DNA from 3 places in the Rothia sp. HMSC061C12 genome. Region 3 is predicted to be linked to each of the others. Evidence: predicted binding sites of a transcription regulator. Region 3 holds the regulator's gene; each other region holds the start of a gene.
The links. Region 3 encodes LexA, which represses DNA repair genes until DNA is damaged. Its sites were predicted from a motif close to TCGAACANNTGTTCGA; they were not measured.
Positions count from the first base shown of each region.

Region 1: ruvA (Holliday junction branch migration protein RuvA) is a predicted target of LexA. The motif match lies at 4,004-4,019, and genes of this name have one in related genera.
Region 2: HMPREF3055_RS05865 (shikimate dehydrogenase) is a predicted target of LexA. The motif match lies at 7,080-7,095, and genes of this name have one in related genera.

Region 1 is NZ_KV821867.1:376,316-386,709, forward strand. Features, by position in the region: gene secD (protein translocase subunit SecD) at 1-1,382, opposite strand, end outside; gene yajC (preprotein translocase subunit YajC) at 1,482-1,826, opposite strand; gene ruvB (Holliday junction branch migration DNA helicase RuvB) at 2,086-3,072, opposite strand; gene ruvA (Holliday junction branch migration protein RuvA) at 3,244-3,864, opposite strand; gene ruvC (crossover junction endodeoxyribonuclease RuvC) at 4,095-4,751, opposite strand; gene HMPREF3055_RS06020 (YebC/PmpR family DNA-binding transcriptional regulator) at 5,050-5,808, opposite strand; gene HMPREF3055_RS06025 (type 1 glutamine amidotransferase) at 5,945-6,712, opposite strand; gene HMPREF3055_RS06030 (Mur ligase family protein) at 6,712-7,995, opposite strand; gene HMPREF3055_RS06035 (hypothetical protein) at 8,074-9,252, opposite strand; gene HMPREF3055_RS06040 (HIT family protein) at 9,801-10,376, opposite strand.
Region 2 is NZ_KV821867.1:338,220-348,613, reverse strand. Features, by position in the region: gene rpsD (30S ribosomal protein S4) at 505-1,137, shown strand; gene HMPREF3055_RS05890 (DUF948 domain-containing protein) at 1,443-1,871, shown strand; gene HMPREF3055_RS05885 (hypothetical protein) at 1,871-2,365, shown strand; gene alaS (alanine--tRNA ligase) at 2,498-5,185, shown strand; gene ruvX (Holliday junction resolvase RuvX) at 5,188-5,751, shown strand; gene mltG (endolytic transglycosylase MltG) at 5,748-6,941, shown strand; gene HMPREF3055_RS05865 (shikimate dehydrogenase) at 7,214-8,149, shown strand; gene aroC (chorismate synthase) at 8,269-9,486, shown strand; gene HMPREF3055_RS05855 (shikimate kinase) at 9,486-10,394, shown strand, end outside.
Region 3 is NZ_KV821834.1:47,592-57,985, forward strand. Features, by position in the region: gene hflX (GTPase HflX) at 1-1,191, shown strand, start outside; gene HMPREF3055_RS00555 (ATP-dependent DNA helicase) at 1,198-3,264, shown strand; gene lexA (transcriptional repressor LexA) at 3,540-4,214, opposite strand; gene HMPREF3055_RS09055 (LysM peptidoglycan-binding domain-containing protein) at 5,030-5,701, shown strand; gene HMPREF3055_RS00570 (type 1 glutamine amidotransferase family protein) at 5,821-6,591, shown strand; gene HMPREF3055_RS00575 (HisA/HisF-related TIM barrel protein) at 6,591-7,373, shown strand; gene HMPREF3055_RS00580 (DUF1844 domain-containing protein) at 7,547-7,969, opposite strand; gene infC (translation initiation factor IF-3) at 8,238-8,963, shown strand; gene rpmI (50S ribosomal protein L35) at 9,161-9,355, shown strand; gene rplT (50S ribosomal protein L20) at 9,470-9,850, shown strand; gene HMPREF3055_RS00600 (TrmH family RNA methyltransferase) at 10,095-10,394, shown strand, end outside.

The DNA.
Region 1 (10,394 bases), on a different contig from region 3:
TACAGCACCACAGCAGCCAGCAGGTTCACAGCCTTCGACGCCAGGATAGTGCGGGATGCACGCTGCCAACCGTGGTTCACCGCCGACGGGATCGTGCGGCCCGCACGGATTTCATCACGGATACGCTCGAAGTAGACGATGAACGAGTCAGCCGTAGCACCAATCGCCACAATCAGACCCGCCACACCAGCCAGGGACAGGCGGTAGTTCAACGCCCAACCCAGCAGCACAATCGCCTCATACGAGATGATGCCAGCCACAACCAGCGACATCATCGTGACAAAGCCCAACAGACGGTACTGGAACAGCGAGTACACGAACACCAGCAGCAGACCAATCAGGCCGGTCAGCAGACCCACACGCAGCTGCTCCGAACCCAGGGTCGCAGAAATCTGCTGCTCCGACTGGATTGTGAAGCTAATCGGCAGGGCACCGTACTTGAGCTGATCGGCGAGAGCCTTCGCCTCCTGCTCGGTGAAGTTACCGGTAATCTGCGGCTTACCGTCAGAAATCACAGCCTGCGACACCGGGGAAGACAGCACCTTGCCGTCCAGCAGAATCGCGAAGCGGGCACGCGGATCATTTGCGTTCTGTGCACGAATCGCGTTCAGGCGAGAAGTAATGTTCTGGAACTTCTCACGAGCCTCATCGTTGAACTGAATGTTCACAGCCCAACGGCCCGTAGTCACGCCCTGACCGGTCGTCTCCTGCGAGTGGCTTGCGGTAGAAATATCGCTACCGCTCAGCTCCACAGGACCCAGAATGTACTTCTCCTGACCGTCAGTGGAACACGCCACCATCGGCTTAGTCGGGTCCGCACTATCGGCGTCCTCATTACGTGCCGCGGTGCAGTCCTTCGCCTCGTACTGCTTGTACAGGTCCGCAGTAATCCAGTTACGGTCCGAACCATCAGTCGGCTCCGCGGAGGGCTTGGGCAGCTTATCGTCCGCAGTGCGGGCATCCTCAGCCACCGCAGTACCGGCACCAGCTACAAGAACCGGGCGGAACGTCATATTTGCAGACGCCTGAATCAGCTGACGAGTCTCAGCGCTAATCGTTCCGGGAACCGAAACAACCACATTATTACCCGAACCGAAAGAGGTCGTAACCTCCGCCTCCGAAACGCCAGCACCATCAACGCGCTGACGAATAATCTCAACCGCCTGGTTCAACTGCTCCTGGGAGACGTTCTCATCCGAAGAGCCGTTAACCTTCGGAGAAAGAATCATCTGAGTACCACCCGAAAGGTCCAGGGCGAGCTTCGGTGCCCAAGAACCTCCCGCGTAGGTGGTGCCGAAAATACCGGCAGCCATAACAACCATGAGCAGGACCATCGAGAGGAGCGCCCCTCGCGCGGCTGCAAGCGGTGAACGCTTAGCCATAATGTTCCTTCTTCGTATGAATAGTATTGAGTGTTCTACAGATTCCGTAACGCGAAAACCCGACGCCGCTCACTGGGCGCCGGGCTCATACGCTCTGAATTACTTAGCAGTATCAGAAGAGGTATCGGATGCGGTAGCCTCGTACACGTCCTCGGTCAGGGGCGCTGCGGGGGCTTCCTCCTCGACGACAGCCATAATCGCGTTCACTGCCAGGGTGATAACAACACCGTCCGCAATCTGAAGCTGCAGCTTGTTGTTATCGAGGTCGGTGCTGACGACGGTGCCGTAGATACCCGAACCGGTCATCACCTGGGTGCCGGGGACGAGAGACTGCTGCATTGCGCGCAGTTCCTCCATCTGCTTACGCTGACGCTTCTGGGCGGAGAACATCATCCAAGCCAGCAGCGCCATCATGGCAATCATAATCAGGAGGTTAAAATCCATGGTCTCACTTTCACATCCGCACCCGTGCCGCTCACCGCGAGGGTTGAGCGTACCAGAAGGTGTGGAATCGTAGATACAGTACGTATCCATCCTACGCGAGAGCTTGAGCTTTAGCGCTCCGAACCAGCATTTTTGTGAGGTTAACCTGAGTTTTGGACTCTCTCGGCGTAATTTTCTGTTCCCAGAAGAAGCTACAGAGAAGCCCGCGGGAGACTGATACCTCCCACGGGCTACTGCTGTGTTATCAGCTGATGCGGGTCTAGAGCTGCATCTCCGGGGCCTCCAAGCCGAGGTGCTCCCACGCCGCGGGCAGAGCCACACGACCGCGCGGGGTACGACCGATCAGGCCCTCACGCACCAGGTACGGTTCGGCAACCGTCTCCACGGTCTCCGTCTCTTCACCCACCGCAATGGCGAGGGTGGACAGACCCACCGGGCCGCCTCCAAACTTGTGAATCAGCGCCTCCAGCACGGCACGGTCCAGACGGTCCAGGCCGCGCGAATCCACCTCGTACATGTCCAACGCGGTTGCGGCATCGGTCGCGTTAATGCGGTCCACGCCGTTCACCAGCGCCCAGTCACGCACACGACGCAGCAGGCGGTTCGCAATACGCGGCGTGCCACGGGAACGACCGGCAATCTCCGTGAAACCCTCGGAGGTAATCTGCATATCCATCAGACCCGCGCTACGGCGCAGCACCAGCTCAAGCTCCTCCACCGAGTAGAACTCCAAGTGACCGGTAAAACCAAAACGGTCACGCAGAGGACCGGGCAGCAGACCCGCACGGGTCGTCGCACCCACCAGAGTGAACTGCGGTAGCTCCAGCGGAATGGAAGTCGCACCCGCACCCTTACCGACCACAATGTCCACACGGAAATCTTCCATCGCCATGTAGAGCATTTCCTCAGCAGGGCGGCTCATACGGTGAATCTCATCCAGGAACAAAACCTCACCGGGAGTCAGCGAAGACAGAATCGCCGCCAAATCACCCGAATGCTGAATCGCCGGGCCGGAGGTAATGCGCAGCGGCGCCTCCATCTCTGCCGCAATAATCATCGCGAGAGTGGTCTTACCCAGACCGGGAGGGCCCGACAGCAGCACATGGTCGGCGCTACGGCCACGCATCTTCGAAGCCTCCAGCACCAGGGACAGCTGCTGACGCACACGGCGCTGACCCACAAAGTCATCCAGGGACTTAGGGCGCAGTGCCGCCTCAATCATCTTCTCTTCAGGCTCTTCTTCCATCGCCACCAGGCGCTGGGCGGGAGCTGAAGACGCCTGAGTGCCGGGCACCTGACCGGGAAAATACCCGCCGGAAACCAGGGACGCCGCGGGCTGCGGCTCATAGGGATTCTGGCTCATAGAATTCTTCTTTCACAAAAGTTTGAGTGGGATACGTCGAATAGGGCGCGCCGTCTAGTGGCGGCCCACCGTGTTCTGAGTACCCAAGGAGGCGAGCACACCACGCAGAGCCACACCCACCGGCTCAGTCTCTGCGGCAGGGTTGTGCTGCACGTAAGCGTCAATAGCGGCGGAAGCGTCCTTCTCGCTCCAGCCCAGAGAGGTGAGAGCGTCAAGCACCTGCGGCTTCCAGACAATGCCCTGGCTCAGCGGCAACTCATCAGTCTGGCCATCGCTGAGAATCAGCTTGCCGGCAAGCTCCAGCACAATACGGCGGGCACCCTTCGGGCCAATACCGGGAACCTTCGTGAACGCCTTATCGTCACCGGTCGCCACGGCGCGCTCCACCTCAGCGGCAGTGTGAACACTCAACACCGCCAGAGCAATACGCGGACCAATACCGGAAACCGAAAGCATCATATCGAACACTTCACGCTCGGCAGGCTCCGAAAAACCGTACAGAGTCATCGACTCTTCACGCACAATCATGGTGGTCAGCACGGTAGCTTCCTCACCGGTGCGCAGCTTGGAGAGAGTACGCGCGGTAGCGTACACGAGCATGCCGAAACCGTTCACGTTAATCACCACATGATCAAGGCCCACCTGAGCCACACGACCGGTCAGGGATGCAATCATTTCTCTCCACCTTTCAACACCGCGCCCCGAATCAGGCTCGCGGCAGTGTGAGGGCACCGGACACTCCGGCACCCACAGAACGCACTCCCCCAGTTCAACGGGGAGACACTACAAGTATATTAGAATATTTCTTCTGAAATCAAGCATATATTCGAACTTCTTAGCGAATACATACGAGCCAGCAGGAAACGGCACACAGGCCCACGAAGGCACCTCTAGCGGCGGCATCTCTAGCGGCGAGCACGCGCCTCCGCCTCCATCCAGGCACGCTGCGCCGGAGTCAACGACCCGCCACGGCGCGCCTGCGCCGGGCGTGAACCCTGGTGAGTCTGCGTCTGGGCCGCCATGTTGATACCCGAACCAATGCCGCCGCCACGCCAGCCGTGACAGATCGCAATCGCCAGAGCATCGGCAGCATCGGCGGGCTTCGGCATGGAATCCAGCCCCAAAATGCGGGTCACCATGCGGCCCACCGACGCCTTGTCCGCGCGGCCGCTACCGGTCACCGCCGCCTTCACCTCCGAGGGGGTATGGAAGAACACCGGCACGCCGCGCATCGCCGCAGCAGAAATCACCGCGCCCGAAGCGTGCGCCGTACCAATCACCGTGTTCACCTGCTCCTGAGCGAAGATACGCTCAATCGCCAGGGCATCCGGCTTGTAGGTGTCGAGCCAGTGGGAGGCGGCGTTGAAAATCCAGAGAATACGCTGGTCCAGGGACTCCGCCGGGATTGTGCCGGCAACACCCACGTTCACGAAGTGCGCCTTACGGTCGGCGGTCATATCGAGCATGGAGAAGCCGCAGCGGGTCAGACCCGGGTCAACACCCATGATGCGGGTCGCACCCGGCACACGTTCCACAGCGGCGGCGGTACGGTTCTCGCGCATGCTATCGCGTGCGGCAGGTTGAGCGGCGGCCATCATCTCCCCTTTCGACAAACTCCCTATAGAATCTCTAGATTCTAGCCCTTCAGAATCCTAGCACCCGGTACCGGGGCGTGCCACGAGAACGGTCATAACGAGCACAGTCACCGCACGCACGGTCACCGCGCGTCCCGCGAAAAGTACCCAGCGCATCCCCAAAATAGCCCAAGACGCTAAGAAGCCACTCCCCCAACCAGCCACCCTACGGCGGCTCGGTTAAAGGAGCGGCTTCTTCAAGCATCAGATATCAGAATCCGAGTGATTACTCAGCTTCCAGCTCTGCCATAACCTCGTCAGAGACGTTAGCGTTCGAGTAGACGTTCTGAACGTCGTCGAGCTCTTCAATAGCGTCTGCCAGCTTCAGGAACTTCTTAGCGCCGTCAGCGTCCAGGTCAACCTGCATGGTCGGGCGGAAGACCGGGTCATCGTTGTTGTACTGCAGACCAGCCTCGTCCAGAGCCTTACGGATCTCGGGCAGGTCGGTTGCTGCGGAAACAACGGTGAACACGTCGCCCTCGTCCAGAACCTCTTCAGCGCCTGCATCCAGGACAGCCATCAGAACGTCATCCTCGGTCAGACCGTCAGTCTTGGTGACCTCAGCAACGCCCTTACGCTCGAACAGGAACGCAACCGAACCCTGGTCAGCCATGGTGCCGCCGTTACGGGTCACAGCCAGGCGAACCTCAGAAGCTGCACGGTTACGGTTATCGGTCAGACACTCAATGTACAGAGCAGTACCCTGCGGGCCGCGTGCCTCGTACATGATTTCGGTGTAGTCAATGGTCTCACCGGTCAGGCCAGCGCCACGCTTGATTGCGCGGTCAATGTTGTCGTTAGGAACGGAGTTCTTCTTCGCCTTCGACACAGCAAGGTCAAGAGCGGGGTTACCAGCAATATCAGCGCCGCCCATACGTGCTGCAACTTCAATTGCCTTAATGAACTTCGCGAAAGCCTTCGCGCGCTTAGCGTCGATAGCGGCCTTCTTGTGCTTAGTAGTCGCCCATTTAGAGTGACCCGACATTCGTATCTCCCTTAGTCAAAACCTCTGCACGGACACGGCGAAACGCCCCGCGCACTGTACTATAACTCAATCAACTATACCGTAGCGGAGGCGCACACCACCTCAAAAAGTGCACGCCACCGCCCGGAATAGGATGCTAGCGGGGGCGAGACGCAGCCGAAGCGCGCGCCTTCTCCACCAGCGAGTCGTCAATCGTGTTCGGCGTGAACTCGCCAAACTTACGCTTTGCCGCCTGCTCAATCAGGTAGTCCGAAATCTTCGGGTTCTTCGGCAGCAGTGAACCGTGCAGGTAGGTGCCAATCACGTTGTGCACGCGCGCACCCTCATGCGCATCGGTCACGTTGTTGCCCTCACCCTTGGTGACGGTAGCCAGCGGGGTGCAACCGGAACCCAGGTAGGTCAGGCCCGAGTGGTTCTCGAAACCGATGACGGTGCCGAACTCCGCAGACTCCTCAACAATGTTGCCAATCAGGCGGTCATCGCCGCCGACCGTGTGCGCATCAAAAATACCGATACCCTTCAGCACCTCACCCTCACGGGTGCGGAATTCCTTGCCGAACAGCTGGTACAGGCCACAAATGACGAGCATGGGCACGCCGTCCTCAGCCAGCGAGCGCAGGGTGTCACCGTTCGCGTGCAGGTCATCCTGAATCACGGACTGACCGGAGTCCTGGCCGCCGCCGCCCAGAATAATGTCGACGTCCTCGGGGAAGGGCTGACCGGGGTTGTGGTCCAGAATCTGCACGTCAAAGCCGTGTGCCTGCGCGCGACGAGCCAACGCCAGAGTGTTGCCCCAGTCGCCGTAAATGTTCATGTCGAGCGGGTACAGCTGCAGGATGCGCAGAGTCTTACCGTTATTCGGGCCGGAGGCGGGGGTGCCCTCAAAAGTGTGAGTTGCCGTCATTAGGAGACCCTCTCAACGTCAGTAATCTTTGCGAGCTCTTCACGCAGAGCCAGCATTGCGGTGTAGGTGCAGAAAATACGCATGGGCGCAGTACCGCTGGAAGCAATGAACTGCTTGAGCGCATCGGCGAGGTTCTCGTTGACCTCATCGACCTTCACGCCGTCATGCTCCAGGCGCAGCGCCATATCCCAGGCACGCACGCCCGAAACCATCTGCACGCCGGTCTTCTGCAAGCTATCGAAGTCGACATCCCACAGCCAGGACACGTCACGGCCGTCAGCGTACTGGTCGTTAATCGTAATCATGGTGGCGTAGTCGTCAGCGTTTGCGCTCGCCAGGGACAGGCGGAAACCACTCGGGTTCTTCACCAGCAGCAGCTGCAGCGGGCGGCCGTTCACGTTCAGAGTCTCACCACGGCCGAAGGCGGGGGTAATCTTCGCCAGCTCCGCGATGAGCTTATCTTCGTTGAGCTTCTCGCCCATGACGGCGCGGGTCAGCGCCATAGCGCCAGCCGCGTTGAAGATGTTGTAAATGCCGTAGAGGTTAATCTCGCCGACTCGCTCCACACCCGCCAGGTCGAACGTAGCGGAGGTGCCGGAGAAAGCGGTCAGGGTGACGTCTGCGTCGGGCAGGGTTGCCTTCGCGACGGTGCCGCCGCGCATCTCATCGTCCGAGGGGAAGTACGAACGCAGGGACTCATCCAGGCCGTAGTACTTGACGGTCACGCCAGGCTGCACGTTCTCAGCGAGGGAGCGGATGCGCGGGTCCTCACGGTTGAGCACCACGGTGCCGGTCGTTGCGGAGGCGACAGTCGCCAGCATACGGCGGGTCGTGTCAATCTCACCGAAGCGGTCCAGCTGGTCACGCAGAACGTTCAGCAGCAGAGCGTAATCGGGCTTGACTGCCTTCACGAAGTGCACGGCGTGCGCCTCGTCCAGCTCAAGCACAGCAATATCAGCATCAAGCTTGCCGCCGAGGGTCATCTCGCCCAGCAGTGCCGCAGCGACACCGCGCACAAAGTTCGAACCGGTGCGGTTAGTGAAAACCTTCAGACCCTGAGCTTCAAGCAGCTGCACAGCCATCTTCGTGGTGGTGGTCTTACCGTTCGTGCCGGAGACAACAACCACGCCGTAGGGCAGCTTCGCGAGCTCTTCAGCGACGAAGTCGGGGTGCAATTTTTCCATGACAAGGCCGGGGAAGGCGGAGCCGCCGCCGCGAAGCTTAGTCGCGGCGCGTACGCCCTGGCCGAGAAGACGAATGAGGGGTTTGGACATGCTTACCATTTTAGTACACGCACGCCAGCGGCTGAATGGTCCGCCCGGCTCGTTCGCTCATGCCGGACGGGGCGGCAGACGGCGGTATTAGAACAGCGAACCCTGCACCCTCACCCGCGTGAACTCCTGCGCAGGCTCCACGAGTACATTCCGCCACGCGGCAGTATTCACCAGGAACGCCGCGTCAGCATCGCCGGTGTGGGCGCTCAAAAACTGACCCGCCGCACCCGTACAAAAGAAGCCAGCCGCCCCACTCTCCAGACCAGAATCGCAGGGTGCCAGAGGTTCGGGCGATTGCGCACGCAACACCGCATACGGGCGGTTCATGGCAAGCGACGGAATCCACGGCTCATCCAGGGCGGTGAGCGGCACCTCCGAGTCGGTGCGCGCCAGTTCGGCGAGCGCTTCGCGGGCGCGGGCGACCGCCTCCTGATGGGCGGTGCGAAGCTGCGCGCCGGGCAGCGGGTTCGTCCAGGCGCGGTACTTGCTCGCCATCTGCTTGACCTGCGGAATCTTCGCGAGGGCGGTCACGGCGTCCTCGGCGCGGCGAATGGCAAGGCCGTCGGGTGCGAGCGCAATGTAGGTGGCGGTGGCGACCGCCTGCTCATCCAGGCGGCGCGGGGTCGAATGTAGGGAGCTGGTGCCGACCTTGTGCGTGCCGTCGGGGAAGGTCGCGATGTAGAGGCGATGCTCCAGCATGGCGTAGGCGCGCATGGATTCGGTGAGCGTTCCGGGGTACAGGTGCGCGCTGTGCAGGGCGGTAAATTCGTCACGGGCGGTGCAACGCGGGCACTGCTGGCCACGGTGGATGCGGGTGCCTTCGGGGCAGGGTACGCGGCGGATTCCGGCGGAGGCTCCCCCAGCCTCGGGGGCGGCGTCATTGCTCGTGCCGGTGGTGTAGCCTGCGCAGTAGCGGTACAGCTCCCCTTCGCTATCGCGCGGAATGCGCAACCCCAGGTAGGCGCCGGGGGTCAACGGAATCTGGATGCGAACCCCGCTCGGAACGCCAGGCTGCGCGAGGCTTCTTTCCTGGTTAGGGGTGCTCTCCCCCGTCATATGGGGCGCCCCCGCCGCTTGAGATGCCCGGTTATGAGCTCCTTCAGCGACCCCTCCGGGCACGACCGGTTCCACCTCAATGAGCGGGCGGCGGTTGGACCAGCGGATCTGCCTCCAGATGAGTAGCTGCGGCGCGCCTGCAGAATCACCAGCGGCAGGCGCAGCAGAAAACTCGTCGAAAGCAGTCTCAAGCAGGTTGGGGTAGTCCATAGCATTCCACTCTAGCGGGTCTGGTACATCTAGTGCTGGCAAATCTAGCGGGTCTGGCGGGTTCGTGGCACGACCGGCGGGCTCACCCTAGACGTTCCGCACATTCCCGGCGCGCTCGCCCCCACACGCATCTGCCACGCGCATCCGCAGAACACAAAAAGAGGCCAGCGTCCTTCACGCTGATCCGCACCCCTCGCAGTGTTGCCGTGCGTTCACGCACGACGGGGTGGGTTCTCAGCTGAGGCGCTGACCTCTGTGGTTGAGGCAGGGCGCTTACCCTGCCAAGCCCGAAAGCGATCGGTGACCGCTATTTTTCGGTGAGCTATGCGGTGTTCATGGAAGCCGGAAGCTTCCCCGCAGCGTCGCTGCATTTAAAACTTTGCCATATCCAATGGACATAACATCATTCAAATACGCATCGACTGCCCAATCTGCGCATTTATGACGCAGAATTTCTGTGCACTAGCTGGCAAATTGAAGCAATTAGTGCAAAATTTCAAAATCACCAAGCCGCTCAGCCGGACTATCTGACGGATGAGCCACGCCATCTAGCTGAGGCGGGCAAACCCCTCCGCGATGGCCACACGCATATCGTCCAGCGTGCGGGACATGGTCTTGGTGTGAGCGATAATCGGCAGGAAGTTCGTATCCCCACTCCAGCGCGGCAGAATATGCTGATGCAGGTGATCAGCAATGCCCGCGCCGCCAACCTTGCCCTGGTTAATACCGATATTGAAGCCGTCATTATGCGACACCTCGCGCAGAACCTTCATGGCGAGCTGGGTCAGCTGCGCAATCTCCATGGTTTCTGCCTCGGTCGCATCATCGTAGAACGGGATGTGGCGGTACGGGCAGACCAGCAGGTGACCGGGGTTGTACGGGTAGAGGTTGAGAATCACGAAGGCATGCTCGCCGCGGTGCACAATCAGCGACTCCTCGTCACTGCGGCTGGGCGCAGTGCAGAAGGGGCAGGTCTTCTCGGTGTAGTCCTTCTGGCCACCGCTCACGTAGGCGGTGCGGTGAGGGGTCCACAGGCGCTGGAACTGATCCGGTGCGCTGGGCAGCTCGAAGGAATCCTGCACCGAGGCTGCGGTGCCATGCTCGGGGGTCGTGTTCTCGCTCATAGTCCCATTCTATAACCC
Region 2 (10,394 bases), on a different contig from region 3:
TCGGCCTTCCCGGAAGGGCGGACGCCAAGCTTGTTATGGTTTCTAGTCTAGGCGATATGGGGGTCTGATTCAAGCTATTCCCATAAAGACACAGGTTAAAAATAACGAAATGATTACAATCCAACATCTCGGCGCCGCAATTTTTCGGGGAAGTCGCACCTAAATAGCTCTGACGGGCATAAATAATTCCTGTGGGGTCGTGTGAGTAACCATCAAAAACCCACACGCATAGTGATTTGAACCAAAGATTTCCCAAAAGGCTGGTAAAGCCCGGGTGCATCCGGTAAGCTTGACGGGTCTGGCAATTACTATGCCCGCATTTGTGCGAGCGTCAGTAATGTAGCTGCGGGGTACTCTGCCCCGAGCTCTCCGCCCCACCGCCGTACAGCAACGACCGAACCGGTCGCGTACGGATCCCGGCGGGGTCAACCGAGGAGGCCAGTATTCAACAGACCGAGGCCCCGCCCGTGAGGGTGCAGGAGCCTCACATATGAAAGGTAGATTGTGGCTAAGCACAACCGCACCCGCCGTACCGTGCGTCAGTCCCGTGCCCTGGGCATTGCACTGACCCCGAAGGCAGAAAAGTACCTCGAGCGTCGTCCTTACGGCCCCGGCCAGCACGGCCGTGCCCGCAAGAAGGCTGACTCCAACTACGCTACCCAGCTGAAGGAAAAGCAGCGTCTGCGCGCTCAGTACAACATCCGCGAGGCACAGATGCGCCGCGCATACCTCGAGGCAAAGCGTACCGAGGGCCAGACCGGTAAGAACATGGTCGAGCTGCTCGAGACCCGCCTCGACGCTCTGGTTCTGCGTGCAGGCTTCGCCCGCACCATTGCACAGGCACGTCAGATGGTTGTTCACCGTCACATCATGGTTGACGGCGTTCGCGTGGACCGCCCCTCGTTCCACGTCAAGCCCGGCCAGCTGATCCACGTTCACCCCAAGGCTGAGAAGACCACCCCCTTCCAGGCTGCGGCTGCAGGTGAGAACCAGGCAGTTCTGCCCGAGGTTCCCGCATACCTGAACGTTGAGATCGAGAAGCTGCACGCAAAGCTTGAGCGCAAGCCCAAGCGCGAAGAGATCCCCGTGATCTGCGACGAGCAGCTGGTCGTTGAGTACTACTCGCGTCTGGCATAATCTCGATTTTTCGAGAAGCAACCCGTCCTGCACCGTTCGGTGGGGGCGGGTTGTTCCCGTTTAACGCGTGGGTTTTTGGGGCTTATACACTACAGGGCTGTGGCGCTGCTGAACCTGTGAATCTTCCGTCGCTGGGAGTTTCATGAGAGTTTAGGGGGCGCTTGAAGGATTTTTCGACTAAAATAGGGGATTGAGCTGTGTATATAGTCCTGAACTGTATGCACGATCCGGCTGCGCGCCACGGTGGCGTCCAGCCTTGTACGACTATTGATAAGCATCATGCATTGAGCGGAATGGGGTTATAGATGACCGGCGGAGATATTGCGGGCCTGATTGCAGCAGGAGTTTTTGCGATTCTGGTGGCTCTGCTTGCGCTACCCATTATTCGCCTGACCAAGGTGTTTGATGAGCTTATCGTGACGATTCGTTCGCTGAACCAGAGCACCGGCCCTCTCATTGAAGAGGTGACCCGTACTGTGGTGACCACCAATGAGCAGCTGGAGAAGGTTGACGACATCACTTCGAATGTTTCGGATGCGTCCGCGAACGTTTCTGCGCTGTCCTCGCTGGTGACCTCGACTGTGGGTCAGCCGCTGATTAAGGTTGCGTCCTTCTCGTACGGTGTGCGTCAGGCGTTCCGCGGCGGCAAGACTGGCGATGCACACGGCAACACCCACACTGGCGGTCAGTACGGTTCGGCACAGTCCTCTTACTCTGCAGGCGGTGAGAACTAATGGGTCTGCTTCGTTCAGCTCTTCTGCTTGGCGCCGGCGCGGCGGTTGGTTACTTCGCTTCCAGGCGTGCCGCCTCCGAACCTGCTCAGCGTACCCCCGGCAGCGCCCTGCTCATGCGTGAGCATGGTGAGCTTGCCCTCAACCCGGAGTCTCAGATGGGAAAGTTCTTCGATTCGCCGATTGGCAAGCCCCTGCAGCCGTATGCGTTGCGTGCTGTTGAGTTCGCCGCCCGCGTGCGTGAAGGCATGCAGGAGAAGGAGATGGAGCTCAACGCTAAGGTGGAGCGCCAGAAGCAGGATCTGCGTCCTGGCTCCCTGGATACGTGGGACCGCCAGATGAGCTCGGCTGAGATTGAATCCACGAACCGCCGCCTGGCTGAGCGTGAACTCATTGAGGTGGAGGCTGAGATTGCCTCCTTGGAAGAGGCTCAGAAGCGAGCGCGTGAGCAGCGTATTGCGCGTGACCGTCAGCTCGGCGACGGCTTCTTCAACTAGGTTTTTAAAGGTGGTGCTTTTGTCCGTTAACCACGGTACGAGACTGGCTCGATTAGCCATTTTGCTCTCGGACAGGCACCATAGGTCAGTAGACTAATTTAGAATTTCGCACAGATTACTCTAAGGAACGAGATGCTCTCACAGGAGATTTCTAAGCGCTGGATCGATTTCTTCGCTTCCCGCGGCCATACTGTGGTGCCTTCGGCATCGCTGATTTCGAACGAGCCCGGCGCTATGTTCACCATCGCCGGTATGGTGCCGTTCATTCCCTACTTCCTGGGCCGTGAGACCCCTCCGTTCTCCCGCGCGACCAGCGTGCAGAAGTGCATCCGCACCCTGGATATTGAAGAGGTCGGTAAGACTGCGCGTCACGGTACCTTCTTCCAGATGGCTGGTAACTTCTCGTTCGGTGATTACTTCAAGGAGAAGGCGATTCCTTTCGCTTACGAGCTGCTGACCTCTTCTGTTGAGGAGGGCGGCTACGGTCTGGACCCCGAGCGTCTGTGGGTCACCATTTATGAGGGTGACGATGAGGCGTTCGAGATTTGGACTAAGACCGTTGGTTTCCCCGCTGAGCGTATTCAGCGTATGGGCATGAAGGAAAACTACTGGTCCACCGGTCAGCCCGGCCCCGCAGGCCCCGACTCGGAGATCTTCTACGACCGTGGCCCCGCCTACGGTAAGGAAGGCGGCCCGGCGGCTGACGACGACCGTTACATTGAGATTTGGAACCTCGTGTTCATGCAGTACCAGCGTGGCGAGGGCATCGGCAAGGATGACTTCGAGATTCTGGGTGAGCTGCCGAAGAAGAACATCGATACCGGTCTGGGCGTTGAGCGTCTTGCCATGCTGCTGCAGGGTGTTGAGAACTTCTACGAGACTGACCAGGTCCGCCCCGTTCTGGATGCTGCTTCTGAGCTGTCCGGTAAGAAGTACCACGGCTCTGAGTCTGCTGAGGACGAGGGCTACGAGGATGACGTGCGTATGCGCGTGGTGGCTGACCACATCCGTTCCTCGCTGATGCTGATTGCTGATGGCGTGACCCCCTCCAACGAGGGTCGCGGCTACATTCTGCGCCGTCTGATGCGCCGCGCTATCCGTGCGATGCGTCTGCTGGGCGTTACTGAGCCCTGCCTGCCCGTGCTGTTCCCGGCTTCGCGTGATGCGATGAAGGGTGCGTTCCCGTACGTTGCTGACGACTTCGAGCGTATTTCCCGTATTGCGTACGCTGAGGAGAAGGCGTTCCTGCACACCATTGAGACCGGTACTGAGCGTCTGGAAGAGGCTGTTGCGGCAGCTAAGAAGGACGGCTCCAACGCTGTTTCTGGTGCTGAGGCGTTTGCTCTGCACGACACCTACGGCTTCCCGATTGACCTGACCCTGGAGATGGCTGCTGAGGCTGGCGTGAAGGTGGATGAGAAGTCCTTCCGCGAGCTGATGGCTGAGCAGCGTCACCGTGCGCAGGCTGACGCTAAGGCGAAGAAGGGTGCATTCGCTGACCTGTCCGAGCTACGTAAGCTCGTGGACGAGCGTGGCTCCATCTTCACCGGTTACACCGAGCTGCGTACTGAGACTAAGCTGCGCGCAATCCTGGTGGATGGCGTGTCTGTTCCCGCCGCTAAGGCTGGCGACAAGATTGAGGTTGTCCTGGATGAGACTCCGTTCTACGCGGAGGCTGGTGGCCAGGCAGCTGACACCGGTGTTATTACCGGCAACGGCTTCATCATTGACGTTCAGGACGTTCAGCAGCCCGTGAAGGGTCTGAGCGTTCACCGCGCTATCGTGCGTGAGGGCGAGGTTCACGTCGGTGCCGATGTTGTGGCACAGGTTGATGTTCAGCGCCGCCGCGACGGTGAGAAGGCACACTCCGGTACCCACATCATTCACGCTGCCCTGCACCAGGTGCTCGGCAACGAGGCTACTCAGCGTGGCTCCTTCAACAAGGAAGGCTACCTGCGTTTCGACTTCGCGTGGGGCGAGGGCCTGTCCGAGTCCGCTAAGCGTGAGGTTGAAGAGGTTGCTAACCTCGCGATCCGCGATAACCACGAGGTGATTACCCGCGAGATGCCGCTGGCTGAGGCTAAGGCTCTGGGCGCTATGAGCCTCTTCGGCGAGAAGTACGGCGACGTGGTTCGTGTTGTTGAAATCGGCGGCGAGTTCTCTCGCGAGCTGTGCGGTGGTACCCACGTCGGTTCGTCCGCTGAGATTGGTTCGCTGACCCTGCTGACTGAGAGCTCTGTTGGCTCCGGTAACCGCCGTGTTGAGGCTCTGGTGGGTCTGGATTCCTTCAACCACCTGGCTGCTGAGCGTACCCTGGTGAACCAGCTGACCGGCCTGATGAAGGTTCAGTCCTCCGCTGATCTGCCGGAGAAGATTAACCAGACTCTGGCTAAGCTGAAGGCTGCTGAGAAGGAACTGGCTCAGCTGCGCCGCGAGAAGCTGCAGGCTGAGGCTGGCAAGCTGCTGGAGAACGCACAGACCATCGGTTCTGTTCGCGTTCTGGCGCATGACGCTGGCGAGCTGGACGCTAACGGCGTTCGTGAGCTGGCTCTGGATCTGCGTTCGCGCTTCGGCTCCGAGGCTGCGGTTGTTGCTGTGGTGGGTGTGGCTAATGGTCGCCCCGTCATCCTGGTGGCAACTAACGAGGGTGCTCGTGAGGCTGGCGTGAAGGCTGGTGCTCTGGTCCGCGTCGCTGCCGGTGTTCTCGGCGGCGGTGGCGGCGGTAAGGACGACGTCGCTCAGGGTGGTGGCCAGGATGCATCCAAGATTGGTGCTGCTCTGGACGCTGTCCGCGACGCTATCGCACAGGCTCAGGCCTAAATATGGCAGAATTCCAGCGCGGAGTGCGGATGGGTGTCGATGTGGGTAACGCCCGCGTCGGCACCGCCCTCAGCGACCCCGACGGTATCCTCGCCACCCCGCTCAAGACGCTGCGCCGCGACGCGAAGAAGAACTCTGACCGCCGTGTTTTGCGCAAGCTGATTGAGGTGAACGAGGTAGTGGAGGTGTTCGTCGGGCTTCCGAAGACCATGCGTGGTGGGGATTCTCCCTCCACGGAAATGGCTCGGGAGTACGCTCAGGCTCTGCGCTCCGAGCTGGATGCCGAAGAGAAAACACACATTAACATTTGGCTGGTGGATGAGCGACTCACCACCGTGAGCGCTCACCGTGCACTGCACGAGGCTGGGGTTTCCAGCCGAGATTTCAAGACTATGGTTGACCAGGTGGCGGCTGTGAACATTTTGCAGTACAGCCTGGATGCCCTCAAGGCGGGGCAGTCCGTAGCCGGGTACAAGGTGAGCGATCCGGCCCACGAAGAAAACCGACCGTCCGAGTCAGAAGGGACCGCGGTTGGTGCCGTCAACGAAACGGAGAACCTTCAGTGACCGAACAGAATAAACATCCCGAAGAGAGCGGGCTCGACCTCTTTAGGCCGACAGCCGAGGATGAACGTAAGGGCATCACCGGCATCACGATGGAACAGGAAATCGTGTCGGTGGCTACGTTGCGTGCGCGTAAGCGCCGCCGCCGCGCCATCATGCTGAGCGCTATTTCCTTGTTTGTGGTGGCTCTGGTCATCATTTCGGGTGCCCTGATTACTCGCTACGACCCGTTCAAGACTCGTGACTACTCGGGTGGCGGCAATGGTACGACCGTGACCTTCACGATTCGTTCTGGCCAGTCCACCGCGCAGGTGGCGCAGGAGCTTGAGGCGGCGGGCGTTATTGCTGATGCTGATAAGTTCGTTGAGGTGTACACCAAGGAGAGCAAGGGCAAGTACCTGCAGCCTGGCACCTACGAACTGCAGCAGCACATGAGCAGCTCGAGCGCGATTACGACCATTATCGAGGCGAACAGCAACGTACTGTACCTGGCGATTCCGCAGGGTAAGCGCGTGAGCGAGACCATCGATTTGATTGTTTCTGGCTCCGATGGTGCGTTCACCCGCAAGCAGGTTGAGGACGCGGTCAGCAACTACACCCAGTACGGTGTGCCGAGCAACTTCCCCTCGATTGAGGGTTGGCTGCACCCGGGCGAGTACCGCTTCCCGAAGGACACCGACATCAAGAAGGTCATTCAGACCATGGTTGATAAGACCAAGGCTGACCTGAAGGAAGCCGGCGTGAGCGGCGACCAGAAGACCTTTGAGGTGCTGACCATCGCCTCCATCGTGGAGCTTGAGGCTCAGCCGAAGGACTACGTGGCGGTTGCAGGCATCATTGAGAACCGCCTGAACAACCCCGATGGTGAGACCTCGGGTCTGATTCAGTCGGATGCGACCGTGACTTACGGTCTGGGTGTCCGCTCGTACCACCTGACTGAAGAGCAGAAGGCCGATAAGAGCAATAAGTACAACACTTATGCGAATAAGGGTCTTCCGAAGGGTCCGATTGGTTCCCCGCAGCTGGCTTCGATTAAGGCTGCTGCGGCTCCTGAGAAGAACCCGTACTACTACTGGGTGACTGTGGACCTGGATTCCGGTGAGACTAAGTACTCCCGCACTTACGCTGAGCACCAGCGTTATGTTGAAGAGTACAACCAGTGGTGTTCTAAGCACCCGAACCGTTGTAGCTAATCGGTTTAGCCGGTAGCTACGAGCCGGTAGCTTTGGGCTGAAGGTTCCTTGCTGAGGCGGGTACCGCCTCCACGAGAGTGGGGGAGGTGCCCGCCTTTGCTGTACCCGAATGCTGGGTGCTCGGTTGTTGGGCTATACCCGAATATTGGTTTGTCCCTTAAAATGGGTAGAGTGCGCCTATGAACTTGGGTTCGTGGTGTGCATGTCCGCAAGCCCCGAGCGTTGAGTGTTGAGAGCGTTCCCCAGCGTTGAGAGCGAGAGAGTATCTATCGATGAAGACTGAACCGTACCGCGAAGCCCCGTATCTTCGCCGCGCCTACGTGCTGGGGCACCCTATTGCGCATTCGCTGTCGCCTGCGCTGCATCGTGCCGCGTATGACTTTTTGGGTGAGCAGAATTTGGGTTATGATCGCCGCGATACTCTGCCCGATGATTTGCCGGAGATTATGCACGGGGTGCGCCACCCGAAGGGTACGGAGGACGCCCCGTATATTGCGGGTCTGTCGGTGACGATGCCGTTGAAGACCGCGGTCATTCAGTATTGCGATGAGCTGAGTGAGACTGCCCGAGTGACCGGTGCGGTGAACACGGTGTATCCGCGCGGTGAGAAGGTGCTGGGCGATAACACGGATGTGATTGGCATTGTGAACGCGCTGCGCCACGCCGGTTTGGAGCCGCAGCCGCTCAAGGATTCTGCCGCGATTGTGGGCGGGGGAGCGACCGCTATTTCCGCCCTGACCGCACTGCATCAGCTGGGGTATTCCCGTGTGAGCGTGTACGCCCGTTCGTTGCATAAGCTCGGTAGCGTGCAGGAGGCGGCGGACCGCCTGGGTGTTCAGCTGGAGCAGGTTTCCCTGGCTGAGCTGCCGCAGAATCTTGTGGAGCGCGGCCATCACCCGGTGGTGTCTACTCTTCCTGCCCATGCGGCGGATGAGTGGGCGAGCCAGCTGAGCGGGTTGAAGGGCGCCTCCGCGACGCACCGGCCAGTACTGCTCGATGTTGCGTATAACCCGTGGCCTTCGGTGCTGGCGAGCGCTTGGGAGGCTAACGGCGGCACGGTGGTTTCTGGACTGGAGATGTTGCTGTATCAGGCGGTGGAGCAGGTTCTGCTGTTTACCGGCCGTGAACTGCAGCCCGCCGAACTGCTGGGTCTAATCAATGCGATGTGCGCGGCGGTTGATCTTGCGCCTCGTGCTTCCGTTTCGTGAAAAAAGCGTGCTTTCACTCGCTCAGTAAACGGGCATTTTATACACTATTTATACACGTGAAGAATTATTATTCCTTCCTCCTGCGCTGCGGTGCGGGTGCGATGAAAAGAGGTTAACCTATGGCCCTGCGTTGGCTCACTGCCGGAGAATCCCACGGCGAGGCGCTCGTCGGCATTATTGAGGGCGTACCCGCCGGTGTGGAACTCACTAGCGACATGGTGCGTGACGCCCTGGCTCGTCGCCGCCTCGGCTACGGCCGCGGTGCCCGCATGAAGTTCGAGGAGGACCGCGTGCGCATCCTGGGTGGTGTGCGTCACGGCCTGACTCAGGGCGGCCCGGTCGCGATTGAGATTGCGAACACCGAGTGGCCCAAGTGGACTGACGTGATGAGCTCCGACCCGGTGGATTCGAAGCTGATTGAGGGTCGTGCGCGTAATGCTGCGCTGACCCGTCCGCGCCCCGGTCACGCCGATTTTGCGGGTATGCAGAAGTACAACTTCTCTGAGGCTCGCCCGGTGCTGGAGCGCGCCTCCGCGCGTGAGACTGCGACCCGCGTGGCTCTTGGCGTGGTTGCCGCCCAGATTTTGAAGGCTCTGGGTGTTGAGCTGGTTTCTCACACCGTGGCTGTGGGTGGCGTGCACGCTCCCGAGGGCGCCCCGGTGCCTTCACCCCGCAACGTTGACCAGCTGGACGCTGACCCGCTGCGCTGCTTCGACAAGGCAACCTCCGACGCTATGGTTCAGCGCGTGGACGAAGCGCACAAGGACGGCGAGACTCTCGGCGGCGTGGTTGAGGTGCTCGCGTACGGTATGCCTCCCGGACTGGGTTCGTACGTGCACTGGGACCGCCGCCTGGACGCGCGCCTTGCCGCAGCGTTGATGGGTATTCAGGCTATTAAGGGCGTTGAGGTTGGCGACGGTTTCGCGACCGCTGACCGCCCGGGCACTGCCGCTCACGACGAGATTTCCATTGGTGAGCACGGCGTTACCCGCGATACCAACCGTGCAGGTGGTATTGAGGGCGGCATGAGCATTGGCGACCTGCTGCGTGTGCGCGCGGCAATGAAGCCCATTGCGACCGTGCCGAAGGCTCTGAAGACCATTGACACTTCCACCGGTGAAGAGGCTCGCGCCCACCACCAGCGTTCGGACGTGTGTGCTGTTCCCGCCGCCGGCGTGGTGGCGGAGGCTATGGTCGCCCTGGTGCTCGCTGAGGCTGCACTGGAGAAGTTTGGCGGCGACTCGATTGGTGAGACTCGCCGCAACATGGATTCCTACCTGGACGCCATTCCGGCGTCTCTGGCGTGGGAGTCTAACGTGGCTGGTTGGGACGCGTAGTGCCCCTTCCGGCGGAGTCTGAGGACCGCGGCGCGAAGGGTCGCGGTTCCGGGGAGGTTTCTGTGGAGCAGGGTGTTCGCCCGGTCGCTTCGAGCCCCCTTGCGCGTATTGCTGCGGCAACGCAGCGTGCGCGAGGGGGCGCTTCGCCGCGCCCGGAACCCGGCGCAGAATCCGGCGTGTCTGAACCCGGTGTACCTGCTGCGGCTGAGCAGAGTGTTGAGGCTGCGGGCGCTGGGGCTGTTGAGGTTGCTGGCGCTGGGGTTCGTGAGACTGTTGCGCGTGAGGCTACCGCCTCGGTTTCTTCTGCGTCAGTTTCTTCTGTGCGTCCGGCTTCTCGCGTGCCCACCCCCGCTGATTTGATGCGTTCTGGCGCCCGCCCCCTGCCCGCCGCCGCTACGGCGAGCACGCAGGGTGTGCGCCTGTACGCCTCCTCGGTATCTGAGGACGCCGACCAGGCGCTCGGCCTGGACGAGGACCTGCGCCTGAAGCTGCTCAGCGCCCTGCAGGGCATGGGCACCGCTGAAGAGGAACCCCGCAAGGAACCCGCACAGGCGGATGCACCCAAGCTTGCACCTGCACATCCTGTAGCTGTGCCCGCGGCTGAACCCGCCAAGCCGGTTCGTCCGACCCCGGCGCTGTTCGGCAAGGTCCAGGTTGCCGCACCCGCAGTATCCGCAACACCCGTTGCACCCGCCGCGGAAGAAGAGAACCAGGCGGGGGAGAAGCCCCTCGACGCTTCCGAGCTGTCCGCAACCCCTGCTGAGTCTGTGGCACCCGCAGAGCTCACCGCCCCCACAGAGCTTGCTGTCCCCGCAGACGCGCTCGCAGAAGACGAGTCCGCCTGCGGCGCTCGCATCCACCCGCAGCAGGTGCGTGAAATGCACGAGAACTTCGCGGAACGCTCCCGC
Region 3 (10,394 bases):
CTGGAACTCAAGGACATTGTGGAGGCGACCGGCGCCGACACCGTCATCGTTGACTCGGAACTGGCTCCCTCGCAGCGTCGAGCCCTCGAAGACATCGTGAAGGTCAAGGTCATTGACCGCACCGCCCTGATTCTCGACATTTTCGCTCAGCACGCTAAGTCCCGCGAGGGTAAGGCGCAGGTTGAGCTGGCTCAGCTGGAGTACATGCTGCCGCGTCTGCGTGGTTGGGGTGCGTCCCTGTCTCGTCAGGCGGGTGGCCGCGCCGCAGCCGGTGAGGGTATCGGTTCGCGTGGTCCCGGTGAAACCAAGATTGAGATGGATCGCCGCCGCCTGCGCGCTCGCATGGCGAAGCTTAAGCGTGAGATCGCTGCGATGGCGCCGGCGCGTGAGACGAAGCGTCTGAACCGTCGCCGTAACCGCGTGCCTTCGGTGGCTATTGCCGGGTACACGAACGCGGGTAAGTCCTCCTTGCTGAACCGCCTGACCGATGCCGGCGTGCTCGTGGAGAACGCCCTGTTTGCGACGCTGGACCCGACCGTCCGTAAGGCTCAGACCCCGGACGGTATCGGCTACACCCTCTCTGACACGGTGGGTTTCGTGCGTTCGCTGCCGACCCAGCTGGTGGAGGCGTTCCGCTCCACCCTGGAAGAGGTCGCTGACGCTGACGTCATCCTGCACGTGGTGGATGCTTCGCACCCGGACCCGGAGGGGCAGATTCATGCTGTCCGCGAGGTCATCGCGGAGGTTGACGCCCGCCATATCCCCGAAATCATTGTGCTGAATAAGGCGGATGCCGCCGACCCGTTCGTGCTGGAGCGCATGCGTCAGCGCGAGCCGGAGCACGTGATTGTTTCGGCGCGTACAGGTGAGGGTATTGAGGAGCTGAAGCAGAAGATTGCGGACACCATTCCGCGCCCCTCCATTGAGGTGAAGCTGCTGATTCCGTACTCGCACGGTGAGATTATTTCGCGCCTGCACGAGTGGGACGCCGAAATTAAGAGCACCGATTTCGTATCGGACGGCACCTTCGTGGTGGCCCTGGTTCGTGAGGACGTCGCATCCGAGCTGTCCGAGTATGTGCTGGAAGGTGACCTGCTGGAGGTCCTGGAAGAGGAACTTGCGGAGGCACGCGCCCTCACCGAGGTGACCGCATCTGAATCCGAGCAGCCCTCTACCTCTGAGGCTCGCTAGGAGCGTATGAGCGTGACGGAGAGCATCAACGCGCCCAAAAACGCCCCGGGAACCGCACCCGCAACCGACGGCCCCCGATTCACCGGGCAGGAGCTTGAGACCCTGCCCGGTGCAAAGGGTGCCCTGACCCTGCTGGATGAGGCGGTTGCCGCCACCGGCGGTCAGAATCGTGCCGGTCAGCGCACCATGGTGGCGCATGTGGCGCAGGCTCTTGAACTGCAGCGTCACCTGCTGGTCCAGGCGGGTACCGGTACCGGTAAGTCCCTGGGCTACCTGGTGCCTGCCCTGGCGCGGGTGGGGGAGTCGGACCAGCCGATTGTCGTTGCGACGGCGACTCTTGCCCTGCAGGCGCAGATCGTGAACCGCGATATTCCGCGTCTTCTACAAGCGCTGGAGCCGCGCCCGGAATCGCAGGCGCAGGTGGCTCTGCTCAAGGGCCGCAATAACTACCTCTGCCTGCACAAGCTGGAGGGCGGCTACCCGGAAGACGAACCGGATGCTCTCTTTGACATGCCTTCTTCGACCTCCCGCGTGGGTGAGGAAGTGGTGCGCCTGCGCGAGTGGGCCGACCGCACGGAGACCGGCGACCGTGACGAGCTGAAGCCCGGCGTCTCTGACCGCGCCTGGGCTCAGGTATCGGTCAGTGCCGCCGAGTGTCTGGGCCGCCGCTGCCCGCTGGTGGAAGAGTGCTTTAGCGAGATGGCGCGTGGCCGTGCCGCTGAGGCTGACATTGTCATCACGAACCACGCCCTGCTGGCGATTAACGCTTTCGAGGGCATGAAGGTTCTGCCCGAACATGAGACGGTCATTATTGATGAGGCTCATGAGCTGGTGGACCGCGTGACCGGTGCCGTGTCTGGTTCTTTGACGGTTGCGATGGTTCGCCGTGCGGCGCGTAGCGTGAAGAAGCATTCAAAGGCTGATTCCGGCGCACTGGAAATGGCTGCCGGCACCCTGGAGACCGCGTTCGAGGGTCTTGCCGAGGGCCTGTTGAAGGGCCTGGACGGTCGCCTTTTGACCGCTATTTCTGCGGTCAACGATGCCGCCCGCACCGCCCTGTCCGATACCAAACCGGACGGTCAGGACGTTGATGCCGGCCTGCAGATGGCGCGCTCGCGTGTCTCTGAGGTACACGATATGAGTAGCCGCATTCTGGAGGCTTCGGGCGAGCAGGACGTGCTGTGGATTTCTCGTCAGGGTGGTTGGGAGAACGGCCGCTATGTGGCTGCTTCCGATACCGACCCGGCGACCCTGAACATCGCTCCGTTGAGCGTCGGTTTGCAGCTACGTGACGGTCTGTTCGCTGACCGCACCGTGATTCTGACGAGTGCGACCCTGACGGTGGGTGACTCTTTTGACGTTGCCGCCGGTGCCCTGGGACTGCAGGGCGAGGGCGCGCCGCGCTGGACGAGCATCGACGTGGGTTCGCCTTTCGACTACCGCAAGCAGGGCATCATGTACGTTGCCGGGGATTTGAAGCCTCCGGGATTCGGTGTGCACGAGGGCCAGCTGGAGCGTCTGCGTGAGCTGTGCGAGGCGTCGGAGGGCGGTGCCCTGGGCCTGTTCTCCTCGAAGCGCGCCGCCGAGCGTGCCGCCGAATACATGCGTGAGCACAGCGACCTGAACATTCTTCTGCAGGGTGAGTCTTCGCTCAAGGCCCTGGTGGAGGAGTTCAGCGAGGACGTTGACTCATGCCTGTTCGGAACGATGAGCCTGTGGCAGGGCGTGGACGTTCCCGGTGACTCTTGCCGCTTGGTGGTGATGGACCGCATTCCGTTCCCGCGCCCGGATGACCCGATTGCGCAGGCTCGTACAGAGGCGGTGAACCGTCACCGCGGTAACGGCTTTATGGCGGTTTCTGCTCACCACGCGGCGATTCGTATGGCGCAGGGCGCGGGTCGCCTGATCCGTTCGGTGTCTGACCGCGGTGTGGTGGCTGTGCTGGATTCTCGCGTGGCGACTAAACGCTACGGCGGTTTCTTGATGAAGGCTATGCCGCCGATGTGGTCAACGCAAAATAAGGCTGCGGTGACCGGCGCGTTGGCTCGTCTTTCGGCGAGTATTGAGCGTTAGCTCGGGTGGATTCCATTCCTGGCTGCGCCGCGCTCTGATTTAGGAATATCCGCTGTGGAAATAGCCGCTTTGAAAATACTCGCTGTAGAAATATAGAAATCACCCCGGTGATACGTGAACGTTCACGTATCACCGGGGTGATTTCTATATAGAGCTAAAAGCCTCGCGGCTATGTCTTTTAGAGGCTGTGTTGTTTATAGCAACGTTGTTTAAAGCAGCTTCTACGAGAAGCTGTGACTGTTTAGAGCCCGCGTTTTCTAGAGACTTGTGGTCTTCTAGAGACTGCGCAGCACGGAGACGACCTTACCCATGACGGTTGCGCGGTCGCCCATAATCGGCTCGTAGTTGGAGTTGCGCGGCATGAGCCAGGTATGGCCGTCGACCTGACGGAACACCTTCACGGTTGCTTCATCGTCGAGCAGCGCAGCAACAATATCGCCGTTGTCTGCGGTGTGTTGCTCGCGGACAACCACCCAGTCGCCGTCGCAGATTGCGGCATCGATCATGGAATCGCCCTTGACCTTGAGCATGAACAGCTTGCCGCTACCGACCAACTGGCGGGGCAGGGCGAGCACATCCTCCACGGACTGCTCGGCGGTAATGGGGCCGCCCGCTGCAATTCGTCCAACCAGGGGAACGGGTACGAGGTCTTCGTCGCCGACTTCGAAGTTCGGCAGCTCGGGCAGGGACGAGGAGGAGCTACCGTGCATGCCGACGCCGTTCTCATCCAGCACCTCAATGGCGCGGGGGAGCTTGGGGTCGCGGCGAATGTAGCCCATGGTCTCGAGACGACCGAGCTGGTGGGTGACCGAGGACAGGGACGCAAGACCCACCATGTCACCAATCTGGCGCATGGACGGCGGGTAACCCTTCTGTTCAATCTCGGTGCGGATCGCGTCAAGAATCTTCTGCTGGCGCGCGGTCAGCGCCGGACGGGGTGCTGTTGCCATTTCTTTTCCTTCGGTCTGTACTCCGGCCTTTGTATTTCCGGTCGGGGCACGGATGGGTGCTTCACACGTTTTCTGGTGGTGTCCTAAAAATTTTTTGGTTCTGCCGAAATGGGTCTTATCTCGTCAGGGGGTGGAGGAATTCTATCCGTGCCGAAGCGATACCGGAGCGATACACAGGCAACGAGTATGCGCCTCCGCCCTACATAGCAATACTCAGCCAGCAGCACCTGCGGTCGATACAGAACCAAGCTGTAACGAATACAGAAACCTGCTGTGAGTAGGACTCATCAGGAGCGTGTGGAACGTCTCTTGACACCAGTGTAGAACACTACACCGAAAAACTCAAACAAATATTCTAGATTTTTTCTTCGAAACTCGAAGAAATTTTTAGTACATCTCTGCTAGACTTTAGAACAAGAGTTCGTATATACTCTTGAATCTCTCCTGAAATTCAGGATTTACGGGTGGATGTTCGAAAAATATTCGAAGATTCGACCCTGAGTATTCCGGGAGAGGAGAGTGAATGAGTGTTCGAATGTATTCGAATCCTCTGCCTCTCTCTTCGAATAATCTACCTCGGATGCTCTAGCGAGCATCTGGCGAAGAGAGAGCGCAGGGGATGGGGTGCTGGGGCGACCCAGCGCAGCCCGGTGCACCCGACGCTCTGACCTAACTAGAGAATAGCTACCCAATAGTTATCGCCTAACAATCACCACTCCATAGTTATCACTCAACTAGGACCTCCGAGCGGGTATCGCTCGGCATTGCTAGACCCGCGGGGCAACCCCGGGGCGAGCTGAGAGAAAGGAACCACAATGACTACTGCAACACCTATTGCTTCTCAAGGCACTTCTGCACACCTTCCGGCAGGTTTGGTGGTACTTCACCCCGCCCGCACCGCGTCCGTCCGCACCGTGTCTGCCCGCACCGTGCAGGGGCGTTCTCGTGTGCTTGCGTCTCCGCAGTCTGTTCGCTCTTCTCGTGCGGCTCATGCACCCCGCCCCGCGCAGGTGGCCCAGCCCGTTCCCGCTGCTTCTACCCCTGCTGTTTCTACTCAGGCACCTGCTCCGGTTCGCCCTGTAGCTTCTGAGGCGCAGGCTGCTTCTGATGTGCAGGCGCCTAGCGTGAAGAGTGCTCTTCTGGCTAAGGGTGGTGAGCTTCTGCGCTCTGTTCCCGGTTCTATTCGTCGTCTTGGCACTCCGCGCGGTTTCCTGAAGGGCCTACCTCTGCTGACCCTGGCGGCGCTGATTGTGCTCGGTGCTATTAGCTTCTTTGGTCCGGCGGCTTCTGCTTCTGTGGAGAACGCTTCGATGACTCGAACCGTCGTTGTGGTCAAGCACGGCGAGACCCTGTGGGATATTGCTCAGGCGGTGGATCCGCAGGGTGACACCCGTGATACTGTGGTTCGTATTATGGAGTTGAACTCGTTGACCAGCACCTCTGTTGATGCCGGTCAGCGTCTGGAAATTCCTCAGCCTCAGCGCTAAGCATGGGCCCGTGTGTGGTTGGCTTCTGCATGAAGTTGATGTCTTGACTCCGAATCCTCTATCTATCAAGCTAGAGCGCTTGAGCCGAATTCTTGAGCCTATGAACTAGGAGCGCACCGATGCCTGTTCCCGTTGAACCCACACCCGTCGAAACTGAATCTGTACAGGAAACTGAATCTGTACAGGGCGCTCAGACCGCCCGTCCTGTGGTTGCCGTTTTGGGGGAACCCGGAACTCGTGGCGCCCTGGTGAAGCTTCTTCAGGATGCGAGGGCGGACGTTATCGTGACCGCTGTGCCCGATCAGCTGCGTGAGGCTGACGGTATGGTGGTTACCGGCGGTGCGAGCTCTCTTGAGGCGTATGAAGATCTGAAAGCTAAGGACGCTGAGCGCGTGATTGGTCGCCGTGTTGCTGGCGGTCGTCCGGTGCTGGTTGCCGGTGCGGCACTGAGCTGCCTCTTCGATTCGGTTACGGTGGAGCATCCGCAGATGGGGCAGGTTCAGGTGCAGTGTATGGGGGAGTGGCCCGGTGAGAGCGTGGAGCTTTCTACCCGCGACTTGGTGCCCGGTGTTTCTGCCCTGCGTTCTTCCTCCGATAGTGCGCTGCTCAAGGATCTTGAGGGCGAGGCTCACTTCAAATCTGAGCACGGCGTTTTTGAGTGGGCTTTTGACCAGAGCATTGAATATATTGCCCCTCCGGCAGTGACTTGGACTGTCACCGAGCCCGCCTATATCGCGGCGGTTGAGAACGGTCCGCTGACGGCGGTGCAGTTCTGTCCGGTAGGTTCTGGCGAGCTGGGGGCGGAGTTTATGCGCCGCTGGGTTGCGTCCCTGGCGGTGACCGGTCGCCTGTCTTCTGGTGACTCCGCTACTGCTGTGGGAGGTAACTAATGTCTGCACCCGTTCTTGAACTTCTGCCCGCTGTTGATATTTCTGAAGGCTACGCGGTGCGCCCGGTGGGCGGCACCCTGTCCGGTGGTGAACAGCGCCTCGACCCTGTTGAGGCGGCTCTGACCTGGGTGAAGTCTGGTGCTCGCTGGATTCACCTGGTTGACCTTGATTTGGCGTTCGGCCGCGGCACGAATACTGAGGTTCTGGCTGAGGTGGTTGCCGCCGTCCGTGCCGAGAATGCCCGCGGCTCCGCTCCGGTTCGTATTCAGGTCAGCGGCGGTGTGCGTAATGCTGAGAGTCTGGAGCGCGCCCTGAGCCTGAACCCGGATCGCGTGAACGTGACCAGCGCGGCTCTGGCGGATTCTTCCTGGCTTGAAGGTACTCTGGCTCGTTATGCCGAATCTGATCTTCTGGCTCTTGGCCTCGATGCCCGCTATAACCCTGAGTGGGGCTGGGTGACGGTGGCTCGCGGTACCGACTGGTCGGGCCCTGACCTGGCGGAGGCGCTGGCGTGGCTGGAGAGTGCGGGTGTGCGCCGCTATATCGTCACGGATGTGAGTAAGGACGGTTCTCTGGCGGGTCCCGGTGCGGAGCTGCTGGATGAGGTGCTGGCTCAGACTGCCTGCCGGGTGGTGGCGTCCGGTGGTGTGGCGTCGCTGGCTGATCTTGAGAAGCTGCGTTCCATGGTGCCTTATGGTTTGGAGGGCGTGGTGCTGGGTAAGGCGCTGTATGTGGGTAACTTTAGTTTTGAGCAGGCTCTTGAGGCCGCTGGCTCTCGCTAAAGATACCGCTCCGCTTTAGCCCGCGTCGATTTCTTATCCGCACAGGCTTTATACGTGACGAAGCCCCGTCTTCCTCAGTACGAGGGAGGCGGGGCTTCGTGATGACATAAACCAGGGGCGGCTTCGTAGACCAGCTGGTTTAGCGTGCGTCCTGATTTAGTACACCAGTTGGCTTAGTACACCGGGCCGGTGAGCTTTTCGCCGGGGCCCTTGCCGGGTTCGTCCGGGAAGGGGGATGCTTCGCGGAAGGCGAGCTGCAGGGTGCGCAGCCCGTCGCGCAGGGGTGCTGCGTGCTGGGATCCGATTTCGGGTGCTGCGGCGGTGACGAGGCCTGCCAGTGCGGTGATGAGCTTGCGTGCTTCGTCGAGGTCCTTGAGGTCGTCGGCGTTTTCGTCTGCTGCCAGGCCGCACTTGACGGCTGCGGCGCTCATCATGTGGATGGCTGCGGAGCTGATGATTTCGATGGCGGGTACGTCTGCGATGTCGCGCAGCTGTTCGTTGACGGCTTCGACCTGCTCTTCGGTGAGTTCGGTGTGGCCGTGTACGGGGGTTTCTTCTTCCGCAGTGAAGCGGAAGTTCGTGTTTTCAGTGCTCATAGTCTTAGAATCTCATATTTCGTTTGTTTCGGTAAATGCGTCCTTAAGAGTGGGTGCTTCTGTGGACTTTCTGGGGGAGTCTCCGCAATTTTTATGGTGTTTTGCGTCTAATTCCTTGCGTCTGTCGGGGATTCTGCGGTATGGTTGTAGGCAGTTTGCAAGTGGAGCATGCCTCCCACCCGGTTGACCGCCGCAGGCGTTTGTTTGCGAGTTTTGAGGTGAACGGGTTTGTCCGCCGATTTCGGCGCACGCTGGTTTGTGCCTCCGCTTGTGTAACTGCGGGGGCTTTTTAGCGCCCGCAACGGATAGTATTCACGGGGAAACCCACAGAGCACAGGAGCTAGTCATTAGCGAACCACGCATTAACGATCGTATCCGCGTTCCCGAGGTCCGTCTTGTCGGTCCCGGTGGCGAGCAGGTAGGCGTTGTCCCTCTGAAGGACGCTCTGCGTCTGGCTGAGGACGCCGAACTCGACCTGGTCGAGGTTGCCCCGAACGCGAAGCCGCCCGTGTGCAAGCTCATGGATTACGGTAAGTACAAGTACGAAGCCGCGATCAAGGCTCGTGAATCCCGCAAGAAGCAGGCTAATGCCGTTCTGAAGGAGATCCGTTTCCGCCTGAAGATTGATACCCACGACTACGAAACCAAGGTTGGACACGCTCGTCGTTTCCTTTCCGGTGGTGACAAGGTCAAGGCAATGATTCAGTTCCGTGGTCGTGAGCAGCAGCGCCCCGAGATGGGTGTGCGTCTGCTGGAGCGTCTGGCGGCTGAGCTGGCTGAGGTGAGCACCGTTGAGTCTCGCCCCCGTCAGGATGGCCGCAACATGGTGATGGTTCTGGCTCCGCTTCGCGGTAAGGCAGAGGCTCGCCGTGAGCAGGGCGCCGGCGGTCGCAAGGGTCGCGAGCGTATTGACACGACCAAGGCGAAGCCCGTAACTAATTCTCTGGCAGACGCTATGCCTGCCGAGTTGAAGGCGCAGGCTTCCGCCGAGTAGGGAACCGGGTCGTCACTTTAGGATGGGCACGCGCCTCCACCGTTGGGTGGGTGTTGCGGGTTCACCCGGTGCCGGTTCCGAGGCACCTCGTTAGGGGTGCCTCACCTTTGGTCCTTGGGGCTGATGCGTGTATCGCTCAACCCCACTAAGCTACCCCGCCGTTGTGGCGGGGGATGAATGTAAGGAGAACGGCAGCTATGCCGAAGCAGAAGACCCACTCTGGTGCTAAGAAGCGCTTCAAGCTCACCGGTAGCGGCAAGGTTAAGCGCCAGCAGGCGAACCGCCGCCACTACCTGGAGCACAAGTCCTCTCGTCTGACCCGTCGTCTGGCTTCTGACCAGATCGTTACCGGCGGCCAGGCAAAGGTTGTCAAGAAGATGCTGGGTAAGTAAGCAACGCTTACTCTCTGCACCTGGCGCACCGATAGTGGTGCGCACTGATTAAAGACTCGCTCCTGTTCAGCGTGATATGTGAGCTGTTCAGGACATAAGACGAAGGAGACACACGTGGCACGTGTGAAGCGCGCGGTTAACGCGCACAAGAAGCGCCGTACTATTCTCGATCGTGCATCCGGCTACCGCGGTCAGCGTTCTCGCCTGTACCGTAAGGCTAAGGAGCAGGTCACTCACTCGCTGGTTTACAGCTACGACCACCGTCGTAAGAAGAAGGGTGACTTCCGTCGCCTGTGGATCCAGCGTATCAACGCTGCTTCCCGCGCACAGGGCCTGACCTACAACCGCTTCATCCAGGGCCTGAAGGCTGCTGGTGTTGAGGTTGACCGCCGTATGCTGGCTGAGCTGGCTGTTAACGAGCCCGCTGCCTTCAACGCACTGGTTGAGATTGCTAAGAACAACCTGCCCGAGGACACCTCGGCTCCGAAGGCTTAATTAGCCTAGGTTGTGTGCGTCTGCCCTGAAGATCTAGGTTCGGGGTGGGATGCTCAAGCGTCGTGAGCGGCCGTCTGCACTTTTGAGTGTGGGCGGCCGCTTTCTGCGTATCGGCGGCTTTTTGCGTATCTAGGGGTTGTGCTTGTGACTGTTGTGCTTCTGACTGTTCTGCGTTCTTTGGGTGCGTCTTTGCCTGTACCCTTTAAGAGTGAACTTTTTTGAACGTATTAGTACCCCCGTTGTGATGTCCAATCCGCAGGCTGATCGTGTGCGCGATATTGCGAAGCTGCGTACCCGTGCGGCGCGCACGAAGAAGGGCCAGTTCCTGGTGGAAGGCCCGCAGGCTGTGCGTGAGGCGTTGAAGGCGCACCTGAAGAGCCCCATCCTGGACGCCGTGTATGTCACGGAGGCGGCGTTTGACCGTCATGAGGATATCGCTGATCTGCTGGAGCAGGTCTACGGTACTCCCACCCCGGAGGAGGGCCGCCGCGTTTTCATGCGTGTGGTGACCGATGAGGTGCTGGAGGCGATGGCTGATTCGGTG